DNA from 3 places in the Aneurinibacillus baijiui genome. Region 1 is predicted to be linked to each of the others. Evidence: riboswitches for the same ligand, from Rfam matches in the RefSeq annotation. Region 1 holds a riboswitch; each other region holds the start of a gene.

The links. A riboswitch is a leader RNA that binds a small molecule or an ion and turns the genes downstream of it on or off. The one in region 1 is predicted to bind cobalamin.
Region 2: it holds a riboswitch for cobalamin, as region 1 does, so the genes downstream of both, AB3351_RS15785 (ABC transporter substrate-binding protein) here and AB3351_RS01575 (hypothetical protein) in region 1, are expected to answer to the same signal.
Region 3: it holds a riboswitch for cobalamin, as region 1 does, so the genes downstream of both, AB3351_RS21990 (energy-coupling factor ABC transporter permease) here and AB3351_RS01575 (hypothetical protein) in region 1, are expected to answer to the same signal.

The regions. Positions count from the first base shown of each region.
Region 1 is NZ_JBFTXJ020000001.1:323,480-330,716, forward strand. It holds gene AB3351_RS01560 (methyl-accepting chemotaxis protein) at 1-210, shown strand, start outside; gene AB3351_RS01565 (immunity 22 family protein) at 315-710, shown strand; cobalamin riboswitch at 788-998, shown strand; gene AB3351_RS01570 ((2Fe-2S) ferredoxin domain-containing protein) at 1,152-1,526, shown strand; cobalamin riboswitch at 1,571-1,775, shown strand; gene AB3351_RS01575 (hypothetical protein) at 1,899-2,108, shown strand; gene AB3351_RS01580 (GNAT family N-acetyltransferase) at 2,092-2,679, shown strand; gene AB3351_RS01585 (NUDIX domain-containing protein) at 2,842-3,633, shown strand; gene AB3351_RS01590 (cysteine hydrolase family protein) at 3,725-4,273, shown strand; gene AB3351_RS01595 (nicotinate phosphoribosyltransferase) at 4,310-5,773, shown strand; gene nadD (nicotinate-nucleotide adenylyltransferase) at 5,800-6,423, shown strand; gene AB3351_RS01605 (ComEC/Rec2 family competence protein) at 6,504-7,237, shown strand, end outside.
Region 2 is NZ_JBFTXJ020000008.1:141,402-148,638, forward strand. It holds gene AB3351_RS15765 (LL-diaminopimelate aminotransferase) at 57-1,250, opposite strand; gene AB3351_RS15770 (arsenate reductase family protein) at 1,263-1,622, opposite strand; gene AB3351_RS15775 (ABC transporter ATP-binding protein) at 1,705-2,481, opposite strand; gene AB3351_RS15780 (FecCD family ABC transporter permease) at 2,526-3,587, opposite strand; gene AB3351_RS15785 (ABC transporter substrate-binding protein) at 3,591-4,544, opposite strand; gene AB3351_RS15790 (hypothetical protein) at 4,568-4,714, opposite strand; cobalamin riboswitch at 4,672-4,863, opposite strand; gene AB3351_RS15795 (sensor domain-containing diguanylate cyclase) at 4,913-6,145, opposite strand; gene AB3351_RS15800 (DUF2797 domain-containing protein) at 6,227-7,018, opposite strand; gene AB3351_RS15805 (amino acid ABC transporter ATP-binding protein) at 7,015-7,237, opposite strand, start outside.
Region 3 is NZ_JBFTXJ020000019.1:43,895-51,131, forward strand. It holds gene cobJ (precorrin-3B C(17)-methyltransferase) at 1-1,475, opposite strand, end outside; gene AB3351_RS21975 (energy-coupling factor ABC transporter ATP-binding protein) at 1,450-2,295, opposite strand; gene cbiQ (cobalt ECF transporter T component CbiQ) at 2,319-3,101, opposite strand; gene AB3351_RS21985 (energy-coupling factor ABC transporter substrate-binding protein) at 3,085-3,396, opposite strand; gene AB3351_RS21990 (energy-coupling factor ABC transporter permease) at 3,399-4,157, opposite strand; cobalamin riboswitch at 4,310-4,529, opposite strand; gene AB3351_RS21995 (response regulator) at 4,770-5,438, shown strand; gene AB3351_RS22000 (sensor histidine kinase) at 5,479-7,237, shown strand, end outside.

The sequences.
Region 1 (7,237 bases):
AATGCTCATACACAGCAGGTGTTTCATGCGCTCGAAGAAATCTCTTCGATTATCGAAGAGGCCTCCAGCGCTTCAGAGCAAGTATCGGCAGCGGCGGAACAGCAATTAGCTACAGTGGAGGAGATGGCGGCTAGCGTTGCGGAGACAGGCAGGTTATCTCATCAACTGCATGCCGAATTGCGAATGTTTCGGATCGAGCAGCATGTATGATGCAGTCTACCGCTGAAAGAGTGTGGCTGCTACAATGAAAATATGGATAGGATTCAAGCTGATCGACCCTGTTATGGTCAATCGATAGAGAAAGGAAGAGAGTAGTGGAAGAGAAATCAATCGTGTCGATCTGGATTGGTAGATCGGAGGATGAAGAGAAGGCACAGACCTTGATGGAGTACACATATGATGAAGATGGTGATGCGATAGCGCCTGCGTTTGTACAGGTGTATAACATGGAAGATACCTATATTGACGAGGACTTTGTAGAGGTTTCGTTCCGTCCTCTTTCCTCTTCGCTTACAGAGCTTCTTGAAGGGCATTCCTATTGGGAAAGCATTCTTCCCGCACTGCTTACGCGTATAGGAGAGACGCTGCCATTTGAGGCGAATACGATGGTGCTGCTCTATGATTATGTGTATAACGGTGGAGTGGTCGAAGCTGTGCTCGATGGAGTGAAGCTGCGCTATATAGGCGCGGTCCCTTTTGAAGAAGTATAGGCCTCCTCTCTTATAAGATCATAGAGATGATAAAATCATAGCTTTCTTGTATACCTATTGTTATAATTTGTGTAACAAGTACATATGTATTTCAAGGTGCTGCTAATCACAATGATTGATTCATAGCAGCATAAGAGGGAAGCCGGTGTGAATCCGGCGCGGTCCCGCCACTGTAATGAGGAGAGCTGTCTGCAAGTTATATCCACTGCTTCATGGTAAGCGAAGCGGGAAGGAAGCAGCGGCTTTATGATTCTAAGCCAGGAGACCTGCCTTGAGATGATGACACAACAAGCTCACGAGGATGAGAGATGTGCTGCGCTGCGTATGGTTAATGGGATACTCCATTAAGCTTTTTGCGAATGCGGTAACAAGGGCATCTTTTTCCTATGGAGAACGATGCCTTTTTTGTATGAAAAATATTAGCTGCAAGAGGTGAAACACATGGCTACACGAAATTTGCATGGGGTGAGGCATCATCTTCTACTATGCAACGGAGGGAGCTGCATGAAGCGCGGAGGAGAAGAGGTGACGCAGGGGATACGGGAGCAGATCGCTAATCTGGCTGCAGATGACCTCATTCACACTACACGTACACGCTGCAATGGCAGATGTGCGGATGCTTGTGTCGTGATTCAATATCCAGAAGGAATATGGTATCAGGATATGACGGCAGAGACGGGAAAACAACTAATCAATCGGATTGTTAGCGGGGAAGCGGCATATGATGCTCACAACATCACCTATACGTATCAAAAGGGAGAGTTTCTCCCGGCTCAGCAAGCTGAGATAGGCGGAACAAAGAAACAACCATCCTAAGGGATGCATTCACCGGGTAACGCATCGGTTGGCTTGTTTATAATTTCATAGTTTTGCTTTATGGTGCATGTGTGTAATTCATTACTTTGCATGCGTAATAGGGAAACCGGTGCAAGTCCGGTGCGGTCCCGCCACTGTAAACGAGGAGCAACTCTTATGCAAAACCACTGTTCCATGACGATGGAATGGGAAGGTAGAGAGGAGCAAGGATTCGTAAGCCAGGAGACCTGCCATGAAGAACAGCACTGTAAAACCACGAGGATGGGAAGGTGTTCAAGAGATCGGTGGGTGTCTGAACGTATAACGATCTTATTTGAGCATCTTTTCTTTTAGGAAGAGATGCTTTTTTGTATACAAAAGGAGGATATGAAGATGCATGAATTATTTATAGAAGGAATGCGCGTGGAACGCTTTGACGGAATGAGAGGACAAGTCCTTGGCACGCATGAACTTTTTCTTATTGTGCTGTGGGAGAATCACCAGTTGGGAGAATACCACATTGTGGATGATTTACCGCCATACTATTTGTATCCGATTGAGTGCGAAAAGGAAAGAGGTGGTACGCATGCAGGTAAAGAATGAAGGAGTTACGCTGCTTTCTTTATCTATGGAACAATCATTGCCGTATCCTCTGCATGCGGGCTTATCATGCTTTGGCAAGGCGGATGAACAGCATGCTCGTCTGCAAACAATACTCTCACAAGAACAAACACGCATTTGTATTGCTGTTCATCATGACACGATTGTAGGATATGCTACACTTCTACTGCCGGAGCCTGAAGAACGCTGGGCTTCCCTTCCATATGTCCGCATGATGGGAGCGTTGGAAGTAGCCCCTCCCTATCGCTCTCGCCATATTGCCTCTGCTATTCTACAGAAGCTTTTTCAAAGTGAGATAAATATTGAACAATGTATTGTTCTTGCTTTTGAATACTACTGGCACTGGGATTTACAACACGGCACATTAGATGTCTATGAATACAAGCGTATGCTAAAGCGGTTGCTCGTATCAGCAGGGATGGAAGAGGTCTATACGGATGATCCTGATATACAGGCGCATTCTGCTAATTTTGCGATGGCACGTATCGGAAAAAGTGTCTCATCTGAGCAAATGCAGCAATTCTTCTATACCTTACAGCCGCGGATATGGTGAACAAAAGGAGATATAGCGATTTTTTTATAAAAAGGGTTGCAAAGTTCCATCGTATATCATATATTATTAACAAATAACAAATTGTTAATTTAATTTGATTGAGTGAAGCCTTACACTCTACTCAGGGATACTGCCTGAAGTGGTTGAGGAGGAGTCATCCTAATGGCTAGATACAAAGACGAAGCAGAAGCATTGGCGAATTATGACCCAAAACAATATCGTACGCCGGATGGCTATACGAGTGACATCGCTGTATTCACTATCGTTTCTGATGAGAAAGATGAAATGAAGCGTACCGTAAAAATATTGCTTATTAAACGGGCTGCACTTGATGCCGAAGGTGAACCGAACATTGAAGGTGGCAAATGGGCGCTGCCTGGGGGCTTTATTGTACCGCCGGAGACGGCATACGAAGCAGCTAAACGGGAACTGAGAGAGGAAACAGGCGTCGAGAATATTCATATCCAGCATTATGGTGTATATGATGCATGGGGACGCGATCCGCGCGGCTGGATTATTTCCAATGCACATTATGCGATTGTATCAGAGGAGGCTTTGGCGAGGCGGAGAGCGGCAGATGATGCAGCGGAGGTAGCGTTGTTCGACTTAGCGGAGGTTGGCAATATACAGTTGGCTTTTGATCATCGGGCAATCATTGAGGATGCGGTGAAAGTTGTCAAATCAGATATGCTGACAACGACCGTAGCGAAGAATTTTTTGCCTGAGGAGTTTAAGTTAGAAGAACTACGGACCGTATTGCTTGCGGTCATTGATGACCCTGTGATTAGCGTAAAGTCGGCTTTTTTCAGAAAAGCGCCATCATTACCGTTTATCACAGAAGCGCTTGATGAGCATAACAAGCCAAAGGTTACTACACCGACAGGCAGGGCGAAGAGGCCAACACAGTTGTATCGTTTTGTTGATGTATGGATAACGCCGTCGATCTGGCGGTAATATTGTAAAGGGTGGAGATAAATCCATCACCCTTTTTTATACTTAATAATTAACAATTTGATAATTGATAATTTAAAAGGAGATGTGAAAAATGAAAAGAGCATTGCTTGTCATTGACTACACGAGGGATTTTATTGATGGGGCTTTGCCTGTTGGCCAACCGGGTGCAGCGATTGAGAATCGTCTTGCTACCATCACCGAAGAAGCAATTGTGCAGGGAGATTATGTTGTGTTTGCGGTAGATAAACACCAGGCGCATGATCCTTATCATCCTGAGACGACTTTGTTTCCTCCCCATAATATTGAAGGCACGAGCGGACGCGCGTTATATGGTCGACTTCAAAATATATACACGACCTATCAGGATAGGGGGAATGTGATGTATATGGATAAAACAAGGTACAGCTCTTTTGTCGGAACCAATCTGGAAATTCAACTGCGCGCAAGACAGATTCAAGAGATACATCTTGTAGGCGTCTGTACGGATATTTGTGTTTTGCATGCTGCTGTAGATGCCTATAATAAGGGATTTCGCATTACGGTTCATGAGGATGCTGTCGCAAGCTTTAATCAGGTCGGGCATAATTGGGCGCTGCAACATATGAAGCATTGTCTTGGTGCAACGATTTGCAGCCTGTAGAGAAGACATTCACATTCATCATGGGAGGGATTACGAATGGAGAAGCGATACACTGATGACAGTCTGGCATTGCATACCGATTTGTATCAGATAAATATGACAGAGACGTATTGGGAGGATGGTATGCATAATCGAAAAGCCGTGTTTGAATTGTACTTTCGAAAGCTGCCATTTGGAAACGGGTATGGTGTATTTGCGGGACTTGAACGAATTATTGAGTATATGGAAGCATTTTGTTTTACGGAAAGCGATCTTGCATATCTTCGTGAAGAGGCCGGGTATGGCGAAGATTTTCTTTCGTACTTACAAACGATTCGCTTTACAGGTACGATTCGGGCAATGCGTGAGGGAGAAATTGTATTCCATAATGAGCCGATTCTACGTATTGAAGCGCCCCTTGCAGAAGCACAATTAATTGAGACTGCGCTGCTCAATATCGTAAACTATCAGACCCTCATTGCCACCAAAGCGTCCCGTATCAAGCAAGTGGCCGGAGAAGATCGACTGATGGAATTCGGGACACGGCGCGCCCATGAATTTGACGCAGCCATCTGGGGTACAAGAGCCGCTTATATAGGCGGATTTGATGCGACAAGCAATGTGCGGGCAGGGAAGAAGTTCGGCATTCCTGTCTCCGGTACACATGCCCATGCTCTGGTGCAGGCGTATAGGGATGAATATATCGCCTTTCATAAATACGCTCGCCGTCACAAAGACTGCACTTTCTTGGTAGATACGTATGATACATTGAAGTCCGGTATTCCAACGGCCATTAGAGTAGCGAAGGAACTGGGAGAAAAAATAAATTTTACGGCCATTCGCCTAGATAGCGGAGATCTTGCCCGTCTATCAAAAGAAGCAAGGATCATGCTGGATGCTGCCGGATTTGTAAACACGAAGATTATCGCTTCCAATGATCTCGATGAGCATACGATAGCCGCATTGAAAATGCAGGGGGCAAAAATTGACGCGTGGGGAATTGGAACCAAAGTCATCACAGCCTATGATCAGCCGGCGCTTGGTGCTGTATATAAGCTGGCGGCCATTGAAGATGAAAACGGACATATGATAGATACGATAAAAATCTCTTCCAATCCAAATAAAATTACGACGCCTGGAATGAAGCGGCTGTATCGGATCATTAACTCGATTAATCATCATGCGGAAGGCGATTACATTGCATTGGAGAATGAATCTCCACAGAAAGAACCGAAGCTTCATATGTTCCATCCCGATTATCCGCATATCGGCAAGGTAGTAACAAACTTTGAAGCAAGAGAGCTGCACACAGATATTTACCGCGATGGTCAGCTTGTATATGATAAGCCGACGATCCATCAAGTAAAGGCATTTGCACAGCACAATCTCACGTATTTATGGGAAGAATATACACGTATGATGCATCCTCAGGAATATCCGGTTGATTTAAGCCAGGCATGTTGGGATAACAAGATGCATGCGATCGAAAAAATTCAAGCAAGGGTAAAAGGAATACAATAAAAACGTGAAAAAAGGAGAGCGATACTATGGCTCGTTATGGCATCTACGGTTCTGCATTCGATCCGGTGACCTATGCTCACTTGTGGACGGCAAAAACAGTAGCAACAAGACGCAAGCTCGATAAAATTTTCTTCGTTCCTTCAAGTGATGAACGAGAGGACAAAGACCGGCAGCTAACCTCCGGGAAGCATCGGCTGGCTATGCTTCACCTCGCTGTACAGGGCCATCCTTTGTTTGAGGTGTCGGATGTGGAAGTACAAGCGGAGGGATGGGAGCAATACACGTATTATACGATGGAGCACTTCAAGAAGAAGCATCCGGAAGATGAGTTGTTTTTCATCATGGGTGCAGACAATCTGGCGAGTATCTCTTCCTGGACAAAAGGCGAGGAGCTAATCAAGGAAAATAAATTTATTGTGATGGCCAGAGAGGGCTTCAATATGCTTGAAATTATCGCCAAAGATCCGATGCTGCGAAACCACGAGATGGATACGTTTGATCTGCTTCACAAAGGTCTCCAGATGGAGATTAGCTCGACCTATATACGTGAAGAATTCAGCTTTGGCGGCGATCCGGAGTTCCTGCTTCCCGATGCTTGTTATCAATACATTATTGAGCACAATCTGTATGGTCCCTCCACCCGTATGTAATATAATGAGTGGTGGAAAAGGATGGGGGGAACAACATGAACAGACAGATGCCCGGCTTACTCCTGCTCATACTCGTATGTATGGTGCCGCTTGGCTGTGTTCCGAATGGAGAGGTTGCTCCATCACACCAAACAAACACGTCACATACGGCGGGAGAATTGGAGGTACATTACCTTGATATTGGTCAAGGAGATAGCATCTATATCAAAACTCCAGCGGGAGAGGATATTCTCATTGACGGCGGCAAAAATGCGGCAGGAAAGCGTGTCGTTAATGCCCTCAAAAGCTACGGTGTTGAAGATATTGAGATGCTCATTAGTACACATCCGGACTCCGATCATGTAGGAGGCCTTGATGATGTGCTGAAGGCTTTTCCTGTTAAAGCGGTGTACGCGCCAAAAGTAGCCCATACGACAGAGACGTATATGGATTTTCTCCAGGCGGTAAAAGCGGAGGGAGTGAGAATTACATCAGCGAAAGCAGGCGTCATCCTCCCGCTACAAGATGTGACGGCAGCTTTTGTTGGACCGGTAAAAGAATATGCAAGTACGGATTTGAATGATTGGAGTGCGGTTCTTCATCTAACGTATGGTACGACATCCTTCCTTTTTACGGGTGATGCGGAAATCAAGGCGGAAAAGAACATGGTGGCGACGAAACAGCCAATACAGGCAGATGTAATAAAAGTAGGACATCATGGCGCAAGGACGTCAACAAGTGCGGTGTTTATAAAAGCCGTACAGCCAACCTATGCGATCATCAGTGTCGGAAAGAACAGCTATGGCCATCCGCATCCAGAAATTACGAATCGGTT
Region 2 (7,237 bases), on a different contig from region 1:
GTGTTTTTATTCGCTGCTAAATTCAAGGATAACGCACATCACGTAACATGTGCAATTTACCCTAAAAGTATTCCTGATTCTTTAATGCGCAAAATAACTTCTCGCAAAACCTCAGGCGGCCTTACTAGAGCAATACGGACATATCCTTCTCCCTGCGCTCCAAAAGCATTGCCTGGAATAACAACCACGCCCGTTTTTTCAAGCAATTCAAAGGCAAACTGCTCCGATGTCCATCCTTTGGGAATAGGCGCCCAAATAAACATGGTTGCTTTCGGCTTTGGGATATTCCAGCCGATGGCTGCAAGTCCATCTACAAGAACATCACGCCGCTCCTGGTATGTCGCCGCATTCTTATTCTCATCAGGATGCAACATATCATGCTCCATGGCTACGACCGCAGCTTCCTGCACAGCCAAAAATACACCATAGTCAATATTGGATTTAATAACGGCAAGCGGCTTGATCACTTCTCGATTTCCAACTACATATCCGATTCGGCAGCCTGCCATATTGAAGCTTTTGGATAATGAATTAAATTCAACGCCAATTTCCTTCGCACCAGGAGTCTCTAGAAAGCTTGACGGACGGTAGCCGTCAAAGGCAAGCTCTGAATACGCCAGATCGTGCGCTACAATCAGTTGATTCTCTTTCGCAAATGCAACGACCTCTGCAAAAAACTCATCCGTCGCTATCGCAGCCACCGGATTGTTCGGGTAGTTCATTACCATCAGCTTCGCACGCTGCTTAATATCGGCCGGAATATTCGAAAAATCCGGAAGAAACCCATTCTCTTCACGCAACGGCAGCGGATAAATCTCTCCACCGGCAAGTGTTACACTGGCAAAATAAATCGGATACCCCGGGTCCGGTACAAGCACAACATCCCCGGGATCGATCCACCCCTGCGCCAGATGAGCGAGACCGTCCTGAGAACCCATTAGAGACAGCACTTCTGTTTGGGCATCAAGCGCAACACCGAAGCGGTGATGATACCATTTAGCTGTGGTCTCCCGGAAACGAACCGACCCTTCTGAGGTTGGATACCCGTAGTTCTCTGGCTTCTGTACCGCCTGCGCCAGCGCTTCCATTACAAGCGGAGAAGGCGGTTGATCGGGACTGCCGATCCCTAAATCAATTACATTTATACCTTGTGCCTGGATATTCTGCTTCCGCAGGTTCATCTCCGTAAAGATGGCGGATGAGAGATTGGACAGGCGTTCTGCCGGACGAATATTATGTAACGTTTTCATGGAGTCTCTCCCCTATTTCCACGTTTTCTCCATCGTTTCCTCTTTAAATCCAACCGTTGTTTTATTGTCATTGACAAGCAACGGACGCTTAATCAACTTTCCGTCTGAAGCAAGCAAGTCCAGCATCTCTTCATCTGACATATCCTTGAGCCGATCCTTTAAGCCAAGTTCCCGATACGATTGACCGCTTGTATTAAAAAACTTCTTCAGATCAAGTCCACTCTGCTGCCAATAGGTACGAAGCTGTTCCTTTGTTGGAGGCTGCTCTACAATCGGTACCTCATGATAAGCAATCCCCTCTTCATCCAGCCACTTTTTTGCTTTGCGGCATGTTCCACACTTGTTGTATAGATACGCTGTCACCTCTGTCATATATCTATATCCTCCTTTTCTATAGAATAGCATAAGAAAAACGGTATGCAAAAGAGCATACCATGAGATAAAATCCTAGCATTTATAGTGATCGCTCAAGAAGAATTTGCGGAATTTGCAAGTTCGGATGCGGCACAATAATAGGGGTAACTCCATACACATCTGATAGCGTCTTAGCTTCCATAATTTCATGGATGGTACCGCTATGCGTGATTGCGCCCTCTCCCATTAAAATCAGTCGGTCACAATACTGCGCCGCCAAATTCAAGTCATGCAGGACCAATACCGCCGTTCCATCCGTCTCCTTGCGCCATGTGCGTACAAGATTGAGAATCGCAATCTGATATCCGATATCTAGATACGTAGTCGGTTCATCAAGCAGCAGGATTTCCGGCTCCTGCGCCATGGCACAAGCAATGGAAACCCGCTGGCGTTCCCCACCGCTAAGCTGCTCCAATAATCTGCAGGCCATCCCTTCTAAACCGGTCCGCACGAGGGCATGCTGCACAGCCGCCTCATCCTCTGCAGCATTGCGCCGAAAAAGACTCCGATATGGATATCTTCCCATGGCTACCGCCTCTTCAACTGTAATCGGCAGCGGCAGAAGACCATCCTGACTCACAACAGCCATCTTGCGGGCCAACATTTTCGAGGAATAGGAAGCCAGTGGTTTATGATCAATCTGTATCTCTCCGGTGTCAGGGGTTAGAAGACGGGAGATCACCTTCACCAGCGAAGACTTCCCAGACCCGTTCGGGCCGATAATTCCTACTGTTTCGCCTTTTTGCACCTGAAATCTGATGTCTGATAATATTTGCCGTTGTCCAATGCGCAAGGATACGTCCGCTACTTCAATCAATCCGAGTGCCCCCCAGCATAATCCTTTATCATTCTACGCTCTTTTTAAAAAAACAGCCGTCTGCGCTTGCGCAGCAAATAACCGAAAAACGGTGCGCCCAAAAAGGCAGTGATAACCCCAATTGGCAGCTCCTGCGGCTCCATTAGCGTACGGGCGAGCGTATCAGCCGCAATTAACAGGATCGCTCCTGCGACAGCCGATACCGGAAGCAGGACACGATGATCGGAACCCACAATCGCACGCATCATATGCGGAACAATCAATCCAACGAAGCCAATTACGCCGGACACCGCTACCGCAGCTCCTGCTGTCAGTGAGGCCGCTAGCAGAACAATCAGCCGCGTCCGTCCCACATTCATGCCCAGATGGTGTGCCTTCTGCTCTCCAAGCGCGAGCAGATTCAACTCGCCTGCAAATAAAAAGATAAGCACACCGCCGGCAAGAATATAAGGAGCGATGGCAATGCCGGAAGACCAATCGCTCAGCGACAAGCTCCCCATCAGCCAATACAAAATACGCTGCATCTTCTCACCGGATATCGACATGATAAGAGATAACCCGGCTCCAAGAAATGCTTGTACTACGACCCCAGATAATAGAAGCGTCTCAATCTGCACCTTACCGGCAACATAGGCAAGCCGATATACAATAAATAATGTGCCAATCCCGCACACAAAGGCTACGAGCGGCAGCGTCCACTGCCCGAAAATTGCCAGCCCTTGTCCAAATAAAATGAAGGACGCTGCCCCAAGTGAAGCGCCGGATGATACGCCGAGAATATAGGGATCAGCGAGCGGATTGCGCAGCACTCCCTGATATGCAGCACCTGCTAGCGCCAACGCCGCCCCGACTAGAATGGCCAGCAGAATACGCGGCATACGGATATTCCACACGATCACTTCAGCCGCCTGTGACCATTCCTTCTCCACTCCGCTTACAAAAGGTAAACGGGAGAGAATGATCTTCCATACCGTATAAAAGGATAGCTCTGCACTTCCTATCGAAACACTGCCCACAATCATCACTACAAGTATAAAAAGAAGGGGAAGCAGCCAAAATCCCAGCTTCTTCCCAAATCCTCGTTGCTCTTCCTTCAACCCCATCATTCCTTATTTCCCGAACAATTCCGGGTGCAATTCCGCAGCAATTTCTTTGAGACCTTCGGTAATGCGTGGTCCCGGACGATTAACAACATCAGAGTCAACAGCGAACACCCGACCATTTTGCACAGCTTTTACATGCTGCCATTTTGGACGCTTCTTAATTTTTTCCGCACCCTCTTTATCATAGTAACCGTATGTGTTCAAAATGACATCGGGATTGCGCTGCAATACCTTTTCTTCGGATAGCTGCTTCCATCCTTCCAAATCTGCGGCAATGTTTTTGCCGCCTGACATCGTAATCATATCGTGGATAAATGTACCTGTACCCGCTGTAAACAGGGATGGGTCAACTTCAACCCATACATTTGGCCGCTTATCTTCGGCTACGGACTCTACTTTCTTTTTCACAGCTTCTACATCAGCCTTCATCTTATTCACTACATCAGCCGCTTTTGCATCATTGCCGGTTGCCTTACCGATCATCTCAATGGAAGTATAAATTTCATCAAAGTTTTTTGCTTCCATCACGACAACAGGAAGACCCGTTTTGCGCAAGGCATCAACCGCTTCCCCATTCCCGGTATCCGCAAGAATCAGATCCGGCTCTAGGGAAACGACCTTTTCCATATTAACTTTAAGATCACCGACTTTTTCTTTCTTTGTTACTTCCTCAGGATAGTTATCATAATTAGACACGCCTACGACCTTGTCGCCTGCACCCACTGCGTAAGCAATCTCTGTCGTACTCGGTATAATGGATACGATGCGCTCAGGCTTCTTCTCAAGCGTAACCTCTGTTCCTGTACCATCCTTAATAGTAAGTGGAAACTTCCCCGGTGCCTGGGCAGTTTCCCCACCGGCAGGTTGCTGTTCGCCTGACGGGGTAGACGCAGTGTTACCGCAGGCCGCAAGCAAAACAAGCAGCAGCGCCGCTAAGATCAATGATGTGTATCGTTTCATTCTCCCCACTCCTATGCTCTGAACTAAAATAAAAAACCCGCTTCAGCGAGGAAGGCGGGCATGTTGTGTCCGTAACAAAAGATGGTACGTCCAATACCGCCGCATTCCTTAATCCCCGAAGGCATGTGGTCGACTTGGCAAACAGGCAGGTCTCCTGACTCTAAGTTCATCGTACTCTCACATCCTTCCCACACACGATAAGTGTGCAGTGGACAGCAAGGCAAAAGTACTCCCCTATTACAGTGGCGGGACCGTGACGGATTTACACCGTGCTTCCCTATTATCTTCGCATGTGAAGACCTGTTCGCTTTATTATTTTTTAATTATAGGCGTACGGCCTTGATTTTACAACATCCAATGACGTGCATTCAGAATAACGGCCGCTGGTATACGGTGATTGTATTTCTTCCCTGCTTTTTTGCGAAGTAAAGCGCAGAGTCGGCTTGCTGCTGCAATTCCTCTTCAGTAGATGCCGAGTCAGGATATATATCGATTCCGATACTAAGCGAGGCTGTGAGAGTCTGTCCGTCTATGATAATCGGATGAAGAGACAGGTGTTTCTGCATATTCATAGCCTTCTCTACCGCCGCCTCTCTATCTGCACCGAACGAGAGGACAATAAACTCATCTCCCGCATACCGATACGCTTCATCCTCTGGTCCGAGCGCCTGTTGCATACTTTCTGCAATGCGACGCAGCAGCATATCTCCGACATGGTGACCATACGTATCATTAGCTTCTTTTAGTCGGTCGGAATCAATCATCAACAGTGCCAGTGACTGACCCTGCTTCTTAGCAGCATGAAGTCGATTGCGCAAATCAATTTGGAAGGCGCGACGATTCTTCAGACCTGTTAACTCATCTTTAATCGATAGCTCATAGACACGATCATAAAGTTCGGCCGTCTCTATCGCACTGGCGATTTGGGTACCGATCATCTCTAACAGTTCTTCATGCTCCTGCTTATAGGCGAATTCCCGGTAGCTCTGTGCCGTAATCACACCTTTGACTTCATCGCGCAGAATCATCGGCACAAAAATCAATGTATTGGTGTCCTGCGCAGGGTTGCCCCAGCGCATAATCGTTTTTTCCGACGATTCTTTTTCTGTATAAATATGTATAGTACGTCTCGTCTTCAATACCTGTGAGGTAATCCCCTCGCCAAAGCGCATCTCTTCTTCATATCGTACACCATCGTCAACAGCAAACGGAATGCGGATGTATTCATCGCCTTCTCGATATAAAGCAATAAAAAAGGCATCCGTGTCCATCACACGGGATACAAGCTCAAAAGCCTGTTCATAAATCTTTTCTTTATTAAATGTCTGGGTAGACGCCTGTTGGAAATCATGCACAATTTTCAAATGTTCAGACATCCAATGCAGCTTTTCCACTTTCGCATTTATTTCCGAAAGCTGCTGAAGCAGCGTACGATGAAGCTCTTTTTCCTTCTTCGGCAGCGGTATTCCTTCTATTTCTTCGGCCGCAAGGTCCAATGCAGCCGATGTAAGCTTTGTCTCTTTCATCTGACGCAGCAATATAGCATATCGAGTAAGCATCCCTTCATAGGGGGAGGAATATCCCTCACTTTTTGCACTCACATTCCGTTCCTCCTTTGCATGCATATGGCAGATGCAAAGAAAAAAGCAGACGGTCTCACTGACCTCCTGCTTCCTCTCCGATCAATCACTGATTTCTACCTGATAACCGCAGTACTTACGGACATTGAGCACACCATTCTCAAAAATTAAGTACTGACCTTTAATCCCGATTAAGCGATCTTCAATAACCGGCTGCTTGTCCAAATTGTAGGCTTTCACCTTCTCAATCTTCTCAAGAATCGGATAGGCAAACTCCACCCACTCATCTTCCTTCAGAATATACGGCTTATACGTATCAGGAAAATATTCGTAAATCTCTTCACGTAATGCAAGCAGGTCGATCAACTCAACATCGCCTTTTAGCATTTTACGCCAGTCCGTTTTATCCGCTACATATTGTGTTAAATATACCTCAAGCTCTCCTGCCATCCTGCGTGTCGGTACTTCGGCGATTGGAATGGCGCGAATCGCACCCTGATCCACCCATCGCTTCTTCTCATTATTCTTGCGAGTGAGCCCTACTTTTACACCGCTGCTAAGCGCAAGGTATACATAGTGCGGAATCATGCAATGGGCTTCTCCCCATTCGGGGTCGCGGCATGTGCCGAGATGATAATGGCATTCATGCGGCTTCACAATGCACAAATCATTTTCCGGAAGCTTGGTAAAGCAAGGATAACAATATCCGCTGTTATATGTTTTCTTGATGTTGCGCCCACAGTGGATACACTCCATACGCCCAAGCGAGGCAATGCGGACGGTATCGCCTATCCAATCATTTACCGGTATCGCCTCTTCATCAAGCTTTAGTCTATATTGTACAGGTTCTTCGTGCCGGTGGACGAATCCCTGAATGAATCCGGAATGCTTCACTCGTGTACTTCCTCCGGAATGTCGATAACTTTACGCAAAAATTCGCGTGTCCGCTCATTCTTCGGATTTGTAAATACTTCTTCCGGCTTTCCTTCTTCCATAATTACGCCCTGATCCATAAAAATAACCCGATCGCATACATCGCGGGCAAATCCCATCTCATGGGTAACAACAACCATCGTCATCCCTTCCTGTGCCAGCCCCTTCATAACAGCAAGC
Region 3 (7,237 bases), on a different contig from region 1:
ACATGGGCATTACGGCCAACCGTTTTGGCACCAAGGAATAGATCGAACTTGCCTTTTCTAAAGACGAGACCGATATCTTCTGTTACCGCGCCGTAGCATGCCATACCGCAGCCGTTAATGCCGACCTTGGTCTCTTTCGGCATGCTGATTCCCCCTAATACATGCTGAATCTGCTCTGCATATGGAATGGAATCCGTCTTCTCTCCGTCACAGAAATCACAAGCCTTAATGGTTAATACATCGCCGACAGGCTGGATGAGCATCCCAGCTTCCACAAGCCTACGGGTGATGTGCTCCGGGTCGGTGGTCGGGACGCTGATGAGCATCTGATGGTGCGGCGTATATTCTATGCTTCCTTCTTCCCCGACAATTTCGGCAAGCAGCAGCATTTGCTTGGCACTCAGCTTCTTATTGGCTACACCGGGCGAGACGGAAAATTCGAAAATTGCCTCCTGCACAAATCCGGCCGCTGCTACAGGAGCCGCTTCAGGTGAAGTGCCAAGCAGGCGGCTTAAGGCCTCCTCTGCCATATCACGGGAAGAAGTCCGTATCGTTGGAGCTTCAGATTCAGATCCAGGGTTCTCTTTTTGTATATCCGGCGCTACGCTATGCAATGCCCACGGTTCATTCTCTTCCCGCAGACGCTGATGGGGAGCCAGCTTTTGTTTTTCCGCACTTAATGTATATTTGCGCTGATAGCCGCGCGGGGTAATCATTTTTCCATCATACAGGCGTGTAGAATTGTTACCGATCACTACCGTAGTAAGCATGCCGATATCGTGATCAAGCATATGGGCAAGATCTGTAATGACTACGGACTGACGCTCGCGGTAAGCGCTCTTCACCAGGCCAACCGGTGTATCCGGTGATCTGTACTTCAATAAAATACGCTGCGTCTCTTCGATCTGACGTGTTCTGCGTCCGCTTTTTGGATTGTACAGCGCAATGACAAAATCTGCTTGTCCGGCCGCTTCCACACGTCTGGCAATCAACTCCCACGGTGTCAGGTGATCACTGAGGCTGATCGTACAAGCATCATGCATGATCGGCGCACCTAACAAGGACGCGCAGGAATTAATGGCCGAAATGCCCGGAATCACCTCTACCCCGATCCCTTCCTTCTCTGTCCAGCCCTGCTCCATCAACACTTCATATACCAGACCGGCCATACCATATACACCCGCATCTCCGCTGGAGATAACACCGACGATCTTGCCTTTTTCCGCTTGGCGTACCGCTTCTTGGGCGCGTCCTACCTCTTCAGTCATTCCCGCCTGAATTACGGTCTGGTCTTCTCGCAGCAGGCCCCGGATCAAATCAACGTATGTCGTATAACCAAGGATGATTTCACACTCTTCAATGGCCTCGCGAGCCCGCTGGGTAATATGTTCGAAGCTTCCCGGTCCAAATCCGATAATCAGTACTTTTCCGCTTTTTTTATCCATACGATCACCCCATTTTTTGTTTGCTTTCATTCCTTCTCTTCTTTAATTCACATCTCAACTTCGCTGCTGTGCGCGGATATGTCAGTGAAACAGAGTCAAGTGAAGGAGCCAGCGCCTCCCACACATCGAACAGAAGCGGCGTGCCTACCTGCAGAGAGGCCAGTACATCACGCTGCGCAAATACATCTTCTGGCACTCCCTCTAATACCAAACGCCCTTTGTCCATGACAAAAATCCAATCTGCCCATTCGTAGGCCAAATCAATGTCATGCGTTGCCATGAGCATTGTTGTCCCCTCTTCTTCGTGAATGGTATCAAGTTCTTCAAGCAGCCGCCTTGTATGCAGGCAATCAAGATACGCCGTCGGCTCATCTAGAAGCAGAAGTTCCGGCCGCATCACCATGACACCAGCCAACGCTACACGCTTTTTCTGACCCAAGCTTAAATGATGCACTGGCCTTGCATGCAGCTCATCTAAGCCAAAACGCGACAGTGCATGTGCTACTCTTTGATTAATCTCGCTCTCGGCCAGGCCAGCATTGCACAATCCGTAAGAGAGATCTTCTGCAACGGTACTTGCAATCAACTGCTGTTCCGGGTCTTGAAAAACCAGGCCTACCTTTCGTCTAAGTTCTGATAAAAAGGTTCGGCCATATATATAGGGCTCGCCCTTCCATCTCATCTCTCCGCGCTCCGGTTGATAAATACCATTCAGATGCAGGAATAGTGTCGATTTGCCGCAGCCGTTATGTCCAATTAGCGCACAGCGGGCTCCCGTGGGAATCCGCAGGGTTACCCCGTCTAATGCAGGCTGCGTGCTTCCCGGATATGTATAGGACACATCATCCATTTCTATAATCCAAGCCAACCACCTTACCTCCTCGTCCACCATTCAAGCGCCACAAGTAAAACAAAACCAACAACAGCCTCGACCCCATAGCGTCCCGCTCCTGAAAAAGATGCCGTAGATATGACCCGCAAATCGCCGGTAAACCCACGGGCGGCAAGTCCGATAGAAAGCTGCTGGTAACGCTGAAATGTACGGGTAAAAAGCCGAACGATCAGAAAACCTGCATCCCGTATTTTCTTTCGAAATCTTCCGCTCCCGCTCCGTGCCTGCTGGGCGGTCCACAACTGTTCTGCCGTCTCCAAAAAAACAAAGACGAAACGGTACATAACAAGCAGCAAATCAGTTAGAAGCACCGGCACTTTTACGCGCCGCAGGACCGTAAGCAATTCCGTAAACGGCACCGTCAACAAGATAAAATACAGGCAGGATACCGAAGCCAGCGAACGAATGAGCAGCATACCAGCCTTCTCCACGCCCTCTCTACTTCCGTATATGTGCCAGGAGGCGGCAGAAAATTGGAATAACACCGTGTCCGTTGGTGGTGCAGCGGATATCTCCACCACCAACGGAGGCAGGCCGAGCATCAGGAACAATGTCACTGCCCCAAGCAATCGCACATACACCCGACCCGAAATACCGGCACGAAGGACAATCCATGCACTCATCCACATGAACACAGCAGCATGCACCAACGTATGTGATAGCAGGACAAACAACAGCATGCAAAGCCCGAAGCCTACCTTTTGCGCCGGATAAATATGACGAAGTCGGTTCGTATATGCGATGGCATCAAGCTGAATCTTCATCCAACTGGTCTCGCTTTAAAGACCGGCCCTTATAATAACCGATGCCATACCCGATAATACCGGCTCCAATCGCAGCCTGCAGAGCAAACAAAAGACTCTCCGTCTCACCGCCCGGTAGCTCAAACAATGGCTCACTCCACGGCTCGTAAGTCGGTGCTACTTCACCGATGGCTTCCTCCGCCGCTCCATCTGCGCCTCCAAATTCAGAATCCTTGATGAGCAGAAGCGGAAGCGCAATCAGCGCGATGACACTAAGGACAAGCACGATATTTAACCAACCTTTTGATTTGTTCATCGTTACGCTCCTCGTCTAATAGATTGCAATTGCATCAATTCTTTTCCGTTATAGGCAACAAGCCAGTTCCATACAAGCACCGTCAATAATCCTTCACTAATAGCCAGCGGCACTTGGGTTACAGCAAAAATCCCTGCAAATTTTGCAAATGATGCCGCAAAGCCACCGCTTGCCGCTGGAAAAGCAAGCGCCAGTTGTACAGAAGTTACAAGATATGTCGTCAAATCAGCCAATGCGGCTGCCATAAAAATCGCCAGCCGCTGCTTTCCTGTAGAACGAGCGATCGCTTGGTACACAGCATATGCAACAAAGGGTCCCACTACCGCCATAGAGAATGCGTTAGCCCCTAGCGTAGTTAATCCTCCGTGCGCGAGAAGAAGAGCTTGGAACAGAAGAACAAGTGTCCCTAGTACCGTCATAGCAAGCGGACCGAACAAGGCTGCCCCAAGACCTACACCCGTCGGATGTGAACTGCTGCCTGTTACAGAAGGAATTTTTAGTGCGGATAGAACAAAAGCAAAAGCACCTACCAGACCAAGCAGAAGCTTCGCCTCTGGGTTTTCTCTTGTAATCCGTGTCAATGACCGAACACCCAACAGGAAAAAGGGCAGAAATAATACCCACCAGAATACGGCCCATTTTACAGGCAGAAATCCTTCCATAATGTGCATAGCATAAGCGGTCTGCGGATCATTCCATACGAAATACAGCACAAATCCCAAAACCACAGCTATGCTTGATAGCGTACGCTTTCGTTTCATTCATCTTCCCCCTCTTAACTCTATATACAAATAAAAAAAGCATCCTCTCCCACGGAAAAGATGCTTAGGTATACAAAAGCGCACAATCGGTTAACCAAACAAGCCAAGCGTACATCATGCCCCTTCGAACACCTACCCATCCTCGTGGTGTAGCAGTGTTGCTCTTTACGGCAGGTCTCCTGGCTTCGAGTCAATGAACAATCACCCCCTTCCCGCTTCGCAGGCGAAGCAGTGGGTGAATCGATGGGATTGTTCTCCTCTTCACAGTGGCGGGACCGCGTCGGTTTTGCACCGAACTTCCCTTTTAAACTTTCCATTCCGATCTTCCTTTCTATAACCGGAATTTTAAGTACCATAAAGCTATTCCTATTCAGTTTAAAATTGTGCTCATTATACCACACACCCTAAAATAGCGCTATATTCAATATGCCGTATTTTATGACCATTTTTATGACTGTACGCCCTTATATTGTGACTTCTACGCCTTTATAATAAGCGATAAGGCACACTATCTATCTCATAACACAATTTGAGAATATACCGTCTCCATCTCTAGTAAAAAAGAATTATAATAAAAATACCAACTCTGTAATAAGGAGAGCGGAAAACTGTATGATCAAAATCCTGATTGCTGACGACCAGACACTTATGAGAGAGGGCCTTAGAACAATACTGGATTTAGAAGACGATATGCAGGTGATCGGCACTACAGAAAACGGCCTCGAAGCCTATGAAATGGTGGCAAAATTTCAACCCGATATTGTCTTGATGGATATTAAGATGCCGGTCATGGATGGCATTGAGAGCACCAAAAAAATTAAAAAAGACTATCCTGCTACCCTTATTCTCATTCTGACGACATTTGCAGAAGATGAGTACATCGTAGAAGGTCTATCCAACGGTGCAAGCGGCTTCTTATTGAAAGATATGCCGGGTGATAAGCTGATTGCAACCATCCGCGACGCGGCCATAGGACAGATCATGCTGCCTGCCGTCATCGCCGCCAAACTGGCGGCACGCCTCTCACACTTCTCCTCTCAAGCACAACATACGATTCATACCGAACGACTTAAGCAGCAAGGAGTCGAATTGTCCGATCGTGAGAAAGAGATTGCGGCTCTTATGCTTCAGGGCATGAACAACCGACAAATCGCTAAAACATTGTATATCAGTGAAGGTACCGTGAAGAATTATGTCAGCATGATCTATGCAAAAATCGGCACGAATGAACGCTCAAAAGCCATTGTGTACTTAAAAGATTTAGGAGTGGAACCGAAGTAAACACCTGCTAGTAGCATACATAAAAAGGGGGCTGCCTAGCATGAAGGGGAATGCTTTTGCCTTCGTTATTCTTTGTGTGTGCGTATTCCTCACCGGCTGCACAGCCCGGTCCAATCCGCCTGTAGCATCTTTCGGTATTCTCGATGCTTCCAGTTGGAACTTCGCTAAGCAGGGGCCTATTGAACTGAATGGAGAGTGGGGACTTACATGGGGGCAATTTACTGCACCGAGCAACTCACTGCCTGCCTCTACAGCCGAGATGTCCACTATTTCTGTTCCTTCGATATGGAATGGAAAACAGGTTGGGGGACATTCTCTTTCCGGTAAGGGATATGCAACGTACACAATTTCCATCCGCTTTAATCCTGCGGATAATATGTCTCTCAAAGCTCTATACATCCCGATTGTTTTTACATCCTACACGCTTTATATCAATGGAGCACCTACTGCTTCCGCAGGTACTCCCGGCATGAATAAGCACAGTACGAAGCCGCAAGATATAACGCAGGTCGTCTATTTTCATCCGCGACATAACCAGGTGACACTCACCTTTCACGTGTCCAACTTTGCCCATAAAAAGGGTGGCATTTGGAAACCGATTCTTCTCGGGGATTATAAGCAGATCACAGATCTACGGGAGAAGAGACTGATCTTCGATGCAGCTCTCTCATCAAGTCTTCTCATTGTCGGAGTCTATCATGTTGTTATTTATCTATTGCGCCGCAAGAACACATCAGCGCTGTATTTTAGCTTATTCTGCATGCTGATCGGCGTACGCTCCATCATTAGCGGACGTGATGTTCTCCTCACTAAGCTGTGGCCCGACTTCAACTGGGACCTTGCTTTGCGCATTGAATATCTTGCCTTTTACCTTGCTCTTCCGTTTTTTTCAATGTTCATTCGTTCGCTATATCCGGAAGACATTCATTCGATTTTTATTCGCACAGTACAGATCTTATCAACACTTTTCAGTCTGATTACCGTTCTGACACCTTCTACTTTTTATACGGAAGCAATCGTTCCGTTCTATGGAGTTATGCTTGCCAGCATTTTTTATCTTATAGGGTGTCTCGTCCTTATTGTGATGCGAAGAAGAGAATTTGCACTTCTCAATGCATCTGTGGCTGTGTTTTTCCTAATTACGGCGATTAATGACGTATTATACTACAATCAAATCGTCCCCATCGGCAACATGACACCATTCGGATTGTTTTTGTTTATCTTCGTACAATCCTTCACGATCTCAATTAAGTCTTCACGTGCCTTTACTGAAGTGGAGAGAATCTCAAGGGAGTTAAAGGAATTGAATAATACCCTTGAAGAAAAAGTTATAGAACGAACAGAAAAGCTAACGTCCTCACTTAAAGAAATGGCAGCAGCCCGGGCTGAGATGTCCGCCCTTGCAGAGCGGAATCGAATCGCTGGAGAGATTCATGATATTGTAGGACATACCTTAACAACTACCGTCGTGCAGATTGAGGCCGGCAAACGCCTCCTTAGCAAAAACCTCCCGCTTGCGATTGAGAAACTGGACTTATCGCAAGAACTTGTGCGTAATGGATTAAATGAAATCCGCCGCACCATTCATACGATTAAAGAGGACGAGACTGATCTTAATCTTGAGGAAGAATTGAAGCAATTAATCCATCTGACAGAAAAGCATGCAGGCGTGAATATTTCCTATTCGATCTCCCCCTTACCCGAACTCCATGCTTTACAGAAAAAATTTCTGTACCACGCTCTTCAGGAAGGGCTAACGAATGGAATCCGGCACGGACAAAGCGCACGTTTTTATTTTA